DNA from 2 places in the Microbacterium sp. NPDC056052 genome. Region 2 is predicted to be linked to the other one. Evidence: riboswitches for the same ligand, from Rfam matches in the RefSeq annotation. Region 2 holds a riboswitch; the other holds the start of a gene.
What was found. A riboswitch is a leader RNA that binds a small molecule or an ion and turns the genes downstream of it on or off. The one in region 2 is predicted to bind thiamine pyrophosphate.
Positions count from the first base shown of each region.

Region 1: another riboswitch for thiamine pyrophosphate. It lies ahead of thiM (hydroxyethylthiazole kinase); the one in region 2 lies ahead of ACFC1J_RS05150 (ECF transporter S component).

Region 1 is NZ_JBHJWV010000007.1:7,482-12,070, reverse strand. Features, by position in the region: gene pheT (phenylalanine--tRNA ligase subunit beta) at 1-1,332, shown strand, start outside; TPP riboswitch at 1,416-1,509, shown strand; gene thiM (hydroxyethylthiazole kinase) at 1,500-2,366, shown strand; gene ACFC1J_RS13820 (bifunctional hydroxymethylpyrimidine kinase/phosphomethylpyrimidine kinase) at 2,363-4,555, shown strand.
Region 2 is NZ_JBHJWV010000002.1:226,519-231,107, reverse strand. Features, by position in the region: gene ACFC1J_RS05155 (ABC transporter ATP-binding protein) at 1-1,183, opposite strand, end outside; gene ACFC1J_RS05150 (ECF transporter S component) at 1,185-1,826, opposite strand; TPP riboswitch at 1,822-1,931, opposite strand; gene ACFC1J_RS05145 (D-alanyl-D-alanine carboxypeptidase family protein) at 2,039-3,763, shown strand; gene ACFC1J_RS05140 (ABC transporter ATP-binding protein) at 3,971-4,589, opposite strand, start outside.

The DNA of each region.
Region 1 (4,589 bases), on a different contig from region 2:
ACCGATGAGGGCGGCGCGCTCTTCACGGAGGTCCTCATCGAGGGCATCGACCTTCCGGCGGGCTTCGTGCAGGGCCTGATCGGCGTCGACTACACCGACGAAGAGGTGACCGGTGCGCTCGAGACGATCGGCGCCGAAGTGACGGCCGCCGACCCTGCGACAGGCTCAGGGACCGGTTGGACCGTGATTCCGCCGAGCTGGCGCCCCGACCTCACCGACAAGTGGTCGCTGGCCGAGGAGGTCGCGCGCATCCACGGACTGGACCGGATCCCGTCCGTGCTGCCGACGCCGCCGTCCGGCCGAGGGCTCACCGACCTGCAGCAGGGCCGTCGTCGCGTCGCGAACGCCCTGGCCGCCGCGGGGCTCGTGGAGACCCCGTCGTTCCCGTTCACGACGCAGGAGCAGAACGACCTGCACGGCTCGGCCGCGGGGGAGAGCATCCCCGGGGTGCGCCTGGCGAACCCGCTCGACGGGCAGGCGCCGTTCCTGCGCCGTTCGCTGCTCCCCGGCCTGCTGCAGATCGCGCACCGCAACATCGCCCGCGGGCTCGTGGATCTCGCGATCTTCGAGACCGGCGTCGTGTTCCTGCCCGAGCCGGGGGTCGTCTACGGTACCGACGAGGTGCCGCCGCTCGGCGCCAGGCCCTCGGATGAGACGCTCGCCGCCCTGAACGCCTCGATCCCGCCGCAGGCCCGCCTCGTCGCGGCCCTGTTCACGGGGCATGTCACCCCCCGGCAGCCGGGGCGCGCCGCCGAGGAGTACGGTCTCAGCGAGGCGCTCGACGCCGTGCGCGTGATCGCGGATGCGGCCGGCGTCGAGATCGACGTCGTGCAGGGGACCCGCGCTGCTCTGCACCCGGGACGCACCGGCGTGCTGCGAGTGCGCGACGCGTCGACGGGCTCGGCGACCGAGGTCGGCTACGTCGGAGAGCTGCACCCGCAGGTCTCGGCCGACGCCGACCTGCCGGGCCGCGCGGTGGTGCTCGAGCTCGACCTCGACGGCCTCCTGGCGCTGGCGGGCGAGCGCGTGGTCGCGGCCTCGCTGTCGACCTACCCGGCCGCGACGCAGGACGTGTCGCTCGTGGTCGACGCGGGGACGCCCGCCTCCGACGTGAGCGCGGCCCTGTCCGAGGGGGCGGGCGCGCTCCTCGAGTCGGTCCGCCTCGTCGACGACTACCGCGGAGAAGGCGTTGCGGACGGATCCAAGAGCCTGAGCTTCGCGCTGCGCTTCCGGGCCGATGACCGCACCCTGACCGCCGCCGAGGCGACCGAGGCGAAGCTCGCCGGCGTCGCCGCCGCGGCCGAGCGGTTCGGGGCCCAGATCCGCTACTGAGACGAGACGCGACGCACGACAGAGAACGCCTGCACGACGGATCCGCGGATCCATCGCGCAGGCGTTCTCTGGCTAGACTGACCGGCAGTGACACGGGGTGCCGCATCCGCGGCTGAGAACACACCCGTCGAACCTGATCTAGGTCGTACTAGCGAAGGGATGTCGCGATGAGCGCGCGTCTGGAAATGTCGTCCGAATCCGTGGGGGAATCCGCCGCGGACCTTCTCATCGAGCTGCGGGCGGAGCCCCCGCTCGTGCACTGCATCACGAACTCGGTGGTCACCGGGTTCACCGCCAACGTGCTGCTCGCGCTGGGGGCCGCGCCTGCCATGGTGGACATCACGGGCGAGGCCGGCATGTTCGCCGCGATCTCGTCCGGGCTGCTGGTGAATCTCGGCACGCCCACACCCGAGCAGCGCTCCGCGAGCCTCGAGGCCGTCGGCGGCGCCCGCACGGCCGGCACCCCGTGGGTGCTGGATCCGGTCGCGGTCGGCGCACTGCCGGTGCGCACCGCGCTCGCGCAGGATCTGCTCGACCTGCGCCCCACTCTCATCCGCGGCAACGCCTCCGAGATCCTCGCGCTCGCCGGCCGCAGCCAGGGCGGGCGCGGCGTCGATGCGCTGGACGGCACCGAGGCCGCGGCCGACGCGGCCCGAGACCTGGCCAGGATCACCGGGGGAGCGGTGGCGGTGTCCGGCCCGGTCGATCTCCTCGTCGACGCGGATCGCGGGGTCCGCATCGCGAACGGCGACGTCCTGCTCACCCGCGTCACCGGCGGAGGCTGCGCGCTCGGCGCCGTGATGGCCGCGTTCCTCGGCGCCGCGCGACGGACGGGCGACAGCCCGCTGGTCGCCGCCGCCGCGGCCACACTCGCGTACACGATCGCCGCCGAGGACGCCGCGGCGCGGTCCGAGGGTCCCGGATCCTTCGCGGTCGCGCTGCTCGACGCCCTCGCCGCGATCCGGCCCGACACCCTCCCTGCCCGCGCTCGCGTCGAGGCGGGGAACACCGAGACGGCGGGAGTCGCGGCATGACGCCGACCGGCCTCGCCGCCGCCTCCCGGCCGGTGAGCACGCTCCTGGCGGGGCCGCGCAGGAGGCTGACGGTCGAGGACCTCGCCCTCTACCTCGTCACGGATCGCGTGCTGAGCGGGGCGCGCGGCGTGACGGCCGTGGTCGACGCAGCGGTCTCGGGCGGCGTGCGGTTCGTCCAACTGCGCGACAAGCACGCCGACGATGCGTCGATCGTGGAGCAGCTGATGGAGCTCTCCGAGGTCATCGCGGGGCGGGCGCTGCTGGTCGTCGACGACCGCCTCGACGCGGTCGTGGAGGCGCGGCGCCGCGGCGCCCGCGTGGACGGGATCCACCTCGGCCAGTCCGACGCCTCGCCGCTCCTGGCGCGCTCGGTGCTCGGCCCCGACGCGATCGTGGGCCTCACCGCCAACACTTCTGCGCACCTCGACGCCGTGCGGGCCCTGCCCTCAGGCGCCGTGGATTACCTCGGCGTGGGCGTGATCCACCCCACGAGCACCAAGGCCGATCACCCCGCGCCCCTCGGTGTGGCGGGGTTCGCCGCGTTCGCCGCCGCGAGCCCGCTGCCGTGCGTCGCGATCGGCGGCATCGAGCGGGCCGACGCGGCAGCGCTCCGCGCGGCGGGAGCGGCCGGGGTCGCGGTGGTGTCGGCGCTGTGCGCCGCGCCGGATCCGCGCGTCGCCGCCCGCAAGATGCTCCGCGCCTGGGGTGCGGGCGGGGTGCCGCGCGTGCTCTCGATCGCCGGAAGCGACCCGTCGGGCGGGGCCGGGATCCAGGCCGACCTCAAGGCCATCGCCGCGAACGGCGGCTACGGCATGGCCGCGATCACCGCGCTGACCGCGCAGAACACCCGGGGGGTCAGGGGCGTGCACGTGCCGCCCGCCGCGTTCCTGCGCGCTCAGCTCGACGCGATCGCCGACGATGTGCGCATCGACGCCGTGAAGATCGGGATGCTGGCCGGATCCGCGGTGATCGAGGAGGTCGGATCCTGGCTGCGGGAGCACCGGCCGCCCACCGTCGTCCTGGACCCGGTCATGATCGCCACCAGCGGCGACCGGCTGCTGGACGCCGATGCCGAGCAGGCCCTGCGCGCCCTGCTGCCGCTGGCGGATCTCCTCACGCCGAACCTGCCGGAGCTGGCCGTCCTCGCGCGCGAACCCGCGGCCACGAACTGGACCGGCGCCCTCGCCCAGGCGCGGCGGCTCTCGGCCGAGACCGGCGCCCTGGTGCTCGTGAAGGGAGGGCATCTCGGCGGCGACGAGGCGCCCGACGCACTCGTCGGTCCCTCCGGGCCGGTGCGCGAATACCCCGGATCCCGCATACGCACGACGAGCACGCACGGCACCGGCTGCTCGCTCTCCGCGGGGCTCGCGACCCGTCGGGCGGCCGACCACGACTGGCGCGACGCGGTGGCCGAGGTCCGGTCGTGGCTGCGCGAGTCGATCGTCGCGGGTGCCGGATTGCAGGTCGGGTCCGGTCACGGTCCGGTCAGCCACTTCGCGGGGCTGTGGCGGCGCGGAGGCCTCGACGCCGCTCCGGGCCGCGAGGCGATCGCCGGGGAGTGGTGGTCCTCGATCGCTCCGATCCGCCGGGCGATCGACGATCTGCCGTTCCTGCAGCGTCTCGCGGACGGGAGCCTGCCTGAGACCGCGTTCCGCTGGTATCTCGCGCAGGACGCGCTCTACCTGCGCGACTACGCGCGCACTCTCGCGGAGGCGGCGCGCATCGCACCGGACTCGGCGGAGCAGGCCTTCTGGGCGCACTCCGCCGAGCAGTCCGTGATCGGCGAGCTGCAGCTGCACGCGAGCATGCTGTCGCCGGAGGGGGTCGGTGCCGAGACGTTCCGCGCGGATCCCGCCCCTGCGACGGTCGCCTATCTCGACCACCTGCGCGGCGCGGCGTTCGACGGCGACTACCGGGTGCTCATCGCCGCGCTCCTGCCGTGCTTCTGGATCTACGCCGATGTCGGCATGCGGCTGCACGCGCAGGCGGGAGGAGACCCTGCGCACCCGTTCGCGCCCTGGCTGGACGAGTACGCGGACCCGCGCTTCGCCGAGGCGACCGAGGAGGCGATCCGGATCGTCACCGCGCATGCGGCCGCCGCCGACGTGCAGACCCGAGAGCGGATGCGGATCGCGTTCACGCGCTCGAGCGAGCACGAGCGCGCATTCTTCGCCGCCGCCGCGCTCTGAGCGCCCTTCGTCTCGCCTTCGGCTCGCTCAGGGA
Region 2 (4,589 bases):
CCAGCAGGGCGTCGACGACGGCATCGATCCGAGCGTCGTCCCAGCCGAGCGCGCGCGGCCCGACCGCGAGCTCGTCGCGCACGGTCTGCGTGAGGAACTGGTGCTCGGGATCCTGGAACACCATGCCGATGCGGGTGAGCAGCTCGCGCGACGTCCAGCGGATGGGATCCAGCCCGCGTCTCCCCCGGAGGCCCTCCGCCGCCTGGACGGCGCCGTCGAGGGCATCGAGGAGTCCGGCGAGGGTGAGCGCCAGCGTGGACTTGCCGGCGCCGTTGGGACCCACGATCACGGTCGCCGTGCCGCCCGGCACTGCGAGGTCGAGTCCGCGCTGCACGGCATGACGGCGGTCCCGGGTGACCGCGAGGTCACGGGTCGCGAGGATCGCCTCGGCCGGGTCCGCTGCCGGACGCGCCGGCAGCACCGGCAGGCCCACCGGATGCCCCGGCACCCACACGCCGGCCTCCGCGAGGGCGTCGCCGTGCACCCGGAACACCTCGTCCGGGGTGCCGTCCGCGAGGAGGCCGCCGTCCGCGCCGATGACGATCACGCGGGTCATCAGATCCGCCCACACCGCGGTGCGGTGCTCGATCACCACGAGCGTGGCTCCGGTCGCGGCCACGACGCGCTCGACGCTCGCTCGGATCTCCTGCACGCCGTCGGGGTCGAGGTTGGCCGTCGGCTCGTCCAGCAGCAGAAGCCCCGGCCGCATGGCGAGGGCCCCGGCGAGCGCGAGCCGCTGCTTCTGGCCGCCCGAGAGCGCCGCGGTGGGGCGGTCCAGCGGCACATCGAGACCGACCGCGTCCAGCGCCTCGGCGACGCGTACGGGGATGTCCTCCGCAGGCACGCCGAGGTTCTCGCAGCCGAAGGCGACGTCGTCGCCGACCCTGCTCAGCACGACGCCGGCGTCCGGATCCTGCAGGACCAGACCGATCCTGCCCCGCTGCGTCTCCGGATCGGATCCGTCGACCTGCAGGGATCCGCGCCTCTCCCCCTCGTCGGCGTCGCCGAGCAGCCCCGCCATGCCGGTCAGGAGGGTCGACTTGCCGGCACCGGACGCGCCGAGCAGGAGAACCCGCTCCCCCGGCTCGATCGTGAACGTCACGTCGCTGACCGCGGGCAGGCGGCGGCCGGCGTAACGCCAGCCCCACCCGTCCGCGACGACGCGGGCGGCACCCGCGGTCATGTCAGACCTCGCGGCGGAGCTCGCGTCCGGCGGCGAAGCGGCTCAGGGCACCGGTCGCGGCGAGAGCGCGCACGAGCAGCCAGCCGAGGACACCGGCCAGCAGCGCGCCCGAGACGACCAGGGTGCCGAGGTAGATCGCGTTGAACTCGGCGGACTTGAGGATGTTCGGCGAGCTGCCGTAGAACAGCTCGAACAGCCAGGCGCCCGCGGCGGCGGCGACACCGGCGAGGGCGGCGACGGGGAGCGAGAACCGGCGGTACAGGAAGATCGCGAAGATCAGCTCGGCCCCGAGGCCCTGTGCGATGCCCTCGAGCACTGTGGAGACGCCCCAGATGTTGCCGATCAGCATCGACACGATCGCCGCGACGACCTCGACGACGAGCGCTGCTCCGGGCTTGCGGATCACGAGCCCGCCGACCACGCCGCCGAGCAGCCAGATCCCGACGGCGATGCCGCCGAGGCCGGGGGTGAGACCGTCGGCCGCCGTGAACCACGCGTAGCCGATCGTGTTCCAGACCCAGAAGACCAGGCCGATCGCGACGCCGAGCACGGCGGCCACGACGATGTCGACGACGCGCCAGTTCAGGCGGCGTGCGGCCGCCCCGCTGCTGTTCGCGTTCTGTGCGGTTGCAGATGCGTGCATGAGAAATGCTCCTCCCTGCGCCGGCATGATCCGGATCAGGTTCGACGGTCGAAGCGCGATTCGCTCCCTCTCAGCCCGGCTCGCCGGACTCCCGTGGTGATCCGCCCATCTTAGCCCCGCCAGGGCGCACCGGCGACCGCCTCGTCACACGGCGTGAGCCGAGTACGCCCGCGATACCGGCCGTTGACGGGGCCGCCAGATACGGTAGGGGGGTGAACAATGACGACGGTCCGGGGGCCGCCCAGGTCGATCCGACGATCGCCGACGCCGACGCACCCGCTGCCGACGCCTCCCGCGCGGCCATCGACGAGGTCGCACCGGAACCGGCAGAGCTGTTCCCTGCCCCGCCGGAGCAGGCCGAACCCGCGTCGCTGTTCCCTCCGCGTGAGACCCCCGCGGCAGAACCGCTGTTCCCCGCGCCGGACTCCCCCGCCTCCGCACCGCTGTTCGGAGACAGCGCGGAAGCCGCCCCCGGGGTCGCTGCCACTGCCGCTGCCGCATCGACCGCCTCCGACCCGGCCACAGCCCCTGCTGCCGCGCCTGTCGCCACCGCGCCTACGAAGCAGCCGCTGCCCTCGGCATCGCTCGTCCGCGGCCCCGACCGTCCGCCGACCGCCGCGCTCGCCTGGGTCGATGTGGCTCGGGTCGGTGCAGGCAATGCCTCGGCCGCCGCGACGCCGTCCCGCGCGCTGCTGGACGACGCCCCGCACCGCAGCATCGCCCGACCGGGGGTGCTGCTGCCGCTGGGCGGGGTGCTGGCCGTCATCATCGCCTACGGCGCCACGACCGCACTCTGGCCGCTCAACTCCGTGAAGCCCGTCGCGGCGCCGGTCGCATTCCAGCCCGCCGCCGCCCCTGCCGCCGCCGCGGCCTGGCCCGCGACGGGCAGCGCCGCCGTGGGCGTCGCCGGCATCGGCACGATCGCCTCGGCGGAACAGCGCGCTCCGATGGCGAGCATCACGAAGCTCGTGACGGTGCTCGCCTCGCTCGACAAGATGCCCCTCAAGGCCGGCGAGCAGGGTCCGTCCTTCGCGTTCACGCAGGCCGACAGCGACGACTACTGGGACTACCTCCGCCAGGATCAGTCCGCGCTCGACGTCCCGGTCGGCGGATCCCTCACGCAGTATCAGCTGTACGAGGGGATCCTGCTCGGTTCGGCGAACAACTACGCCGACCGCCTCGCCCGCGAGGTGTGGGGCTCGGAGGAGAACTACGCGGCCGCCGCGAACCAGTGGCTGAGCCAGCACGACCTCACCGACATCACGGTCGTGACCCCTTCCGGCTTCGACTTCGGCAACGTCTCGACCCCGCGCGCGCTCATCCAGCTCGGGGAGATCGCCGAGAAGAACCCGGTGATCGCCGAGATCGTGAAGCAGAAGAGCGTCGAGCTGCCGGGCGCCGGCATCGTGAAGAACACCAACGGGCTCATCGACGACGCCGGCATCGTGGGCATCAAGACCGGCACGATCGGCGACGGTGCGGACACCCGCTACAACCTGCTCTCGGCCAAGGACGTCAGGGACGGCGACGCCGTCGTGCGGATCTACGTCGCGGCCCTCGGGCAGGACAGCGACGCGGGCCGGGTCGACGCCTCGCGCGCTCTCTACGCAGGCCTCGAGGCCGCGCTGAAGGACCAGCCGCAGACGGTGGACAAGGGTGCGACGCTCGGCACGATCGACACCGCATGGGGTGAGACCACCCAGGTGGTGGCCGCCGAGAGCGCCCGGGTCGTGCTCTGGAACGGCGCCTCGGCGTCGGCGACCACGAAGTTCTCACTCGGAGACGACTGGAAGGCCGGCGAGAAGGCGGGCACGCTCAGCCTCAAGGGTCCACTGGACTCCGCCTCGGTGCCGCTGGAGCTGCGCACCGCCCTGCACGGACCGAGCTTCTGGTGGCGCCTCACGCACCCCCTCGAGCTGTTCGGCCTGACGAAGTAGCGCCCCGGCGCCGGCCCGCGCCCGGCGCCGGATCCGGGCCACCCACCTGCGCTCAGGTCGCACTATCGGCTCCAAAAACGGATCCGCACGAGCCGAAATCGCGACCTGAACGACGGCGTCCGGCCCCGGGGCGCGCCACAGGAAAGCGCCGCCGCCCTGCGAACAGGACGACGGCGTTCACGTCGGTGCGGACGAGGTCAACCGAGGTCAGACCCTGTCGTCCTCGATCTCCCAGGATGAGCGCTCCGGCGACTCGGCCGACTCGACGACGCGCTCCGCGACGGCGACCGGGGCGGTCCCGGCACCGATCACGGCGGCGGCGCCGGCCTCGACCTCGGAGGCGACGGATCCGTCCGCCGGAACCGTGATGGTCCCGGTGACGAGCGCCTCGTCGGCGTCGGTGTCGCTCGCGGCCTGCTCGAACTGCGACTGGTACAGCCGCCAGTAGGCGCCCTGCGCCGCGATGAGCTCCTCGTGGGTGCCCTTCTCCACGATGTCGCCGTGCTCCATCACGAGGATGAGGTCGGCGTCGCGGATCGTGGACAGGCGGTGCGCGATCACGAACGACGTGCGTCCGTTCCGCAGTGCCGCCATCGCGTGCTGCAGCAGCAACTCGGTGCGGGTGTCGACGGCCGAGGTGGCCTCGTCCAGGATGAGGATCGACGGCTGGGCGACGAACGCGCGCGCGATCGTGATCAGCTGGCGCTCACCCGCCGACACGTTCGAGGCGTCCTCGTCGAGCTTCGTCTCGTAGCCCTCGGGGAGCGCGTGCACGAAGCGGTCGACGTAGGTCGCCTTCGCGGCGTCGATGACCTCGTCATCCGTC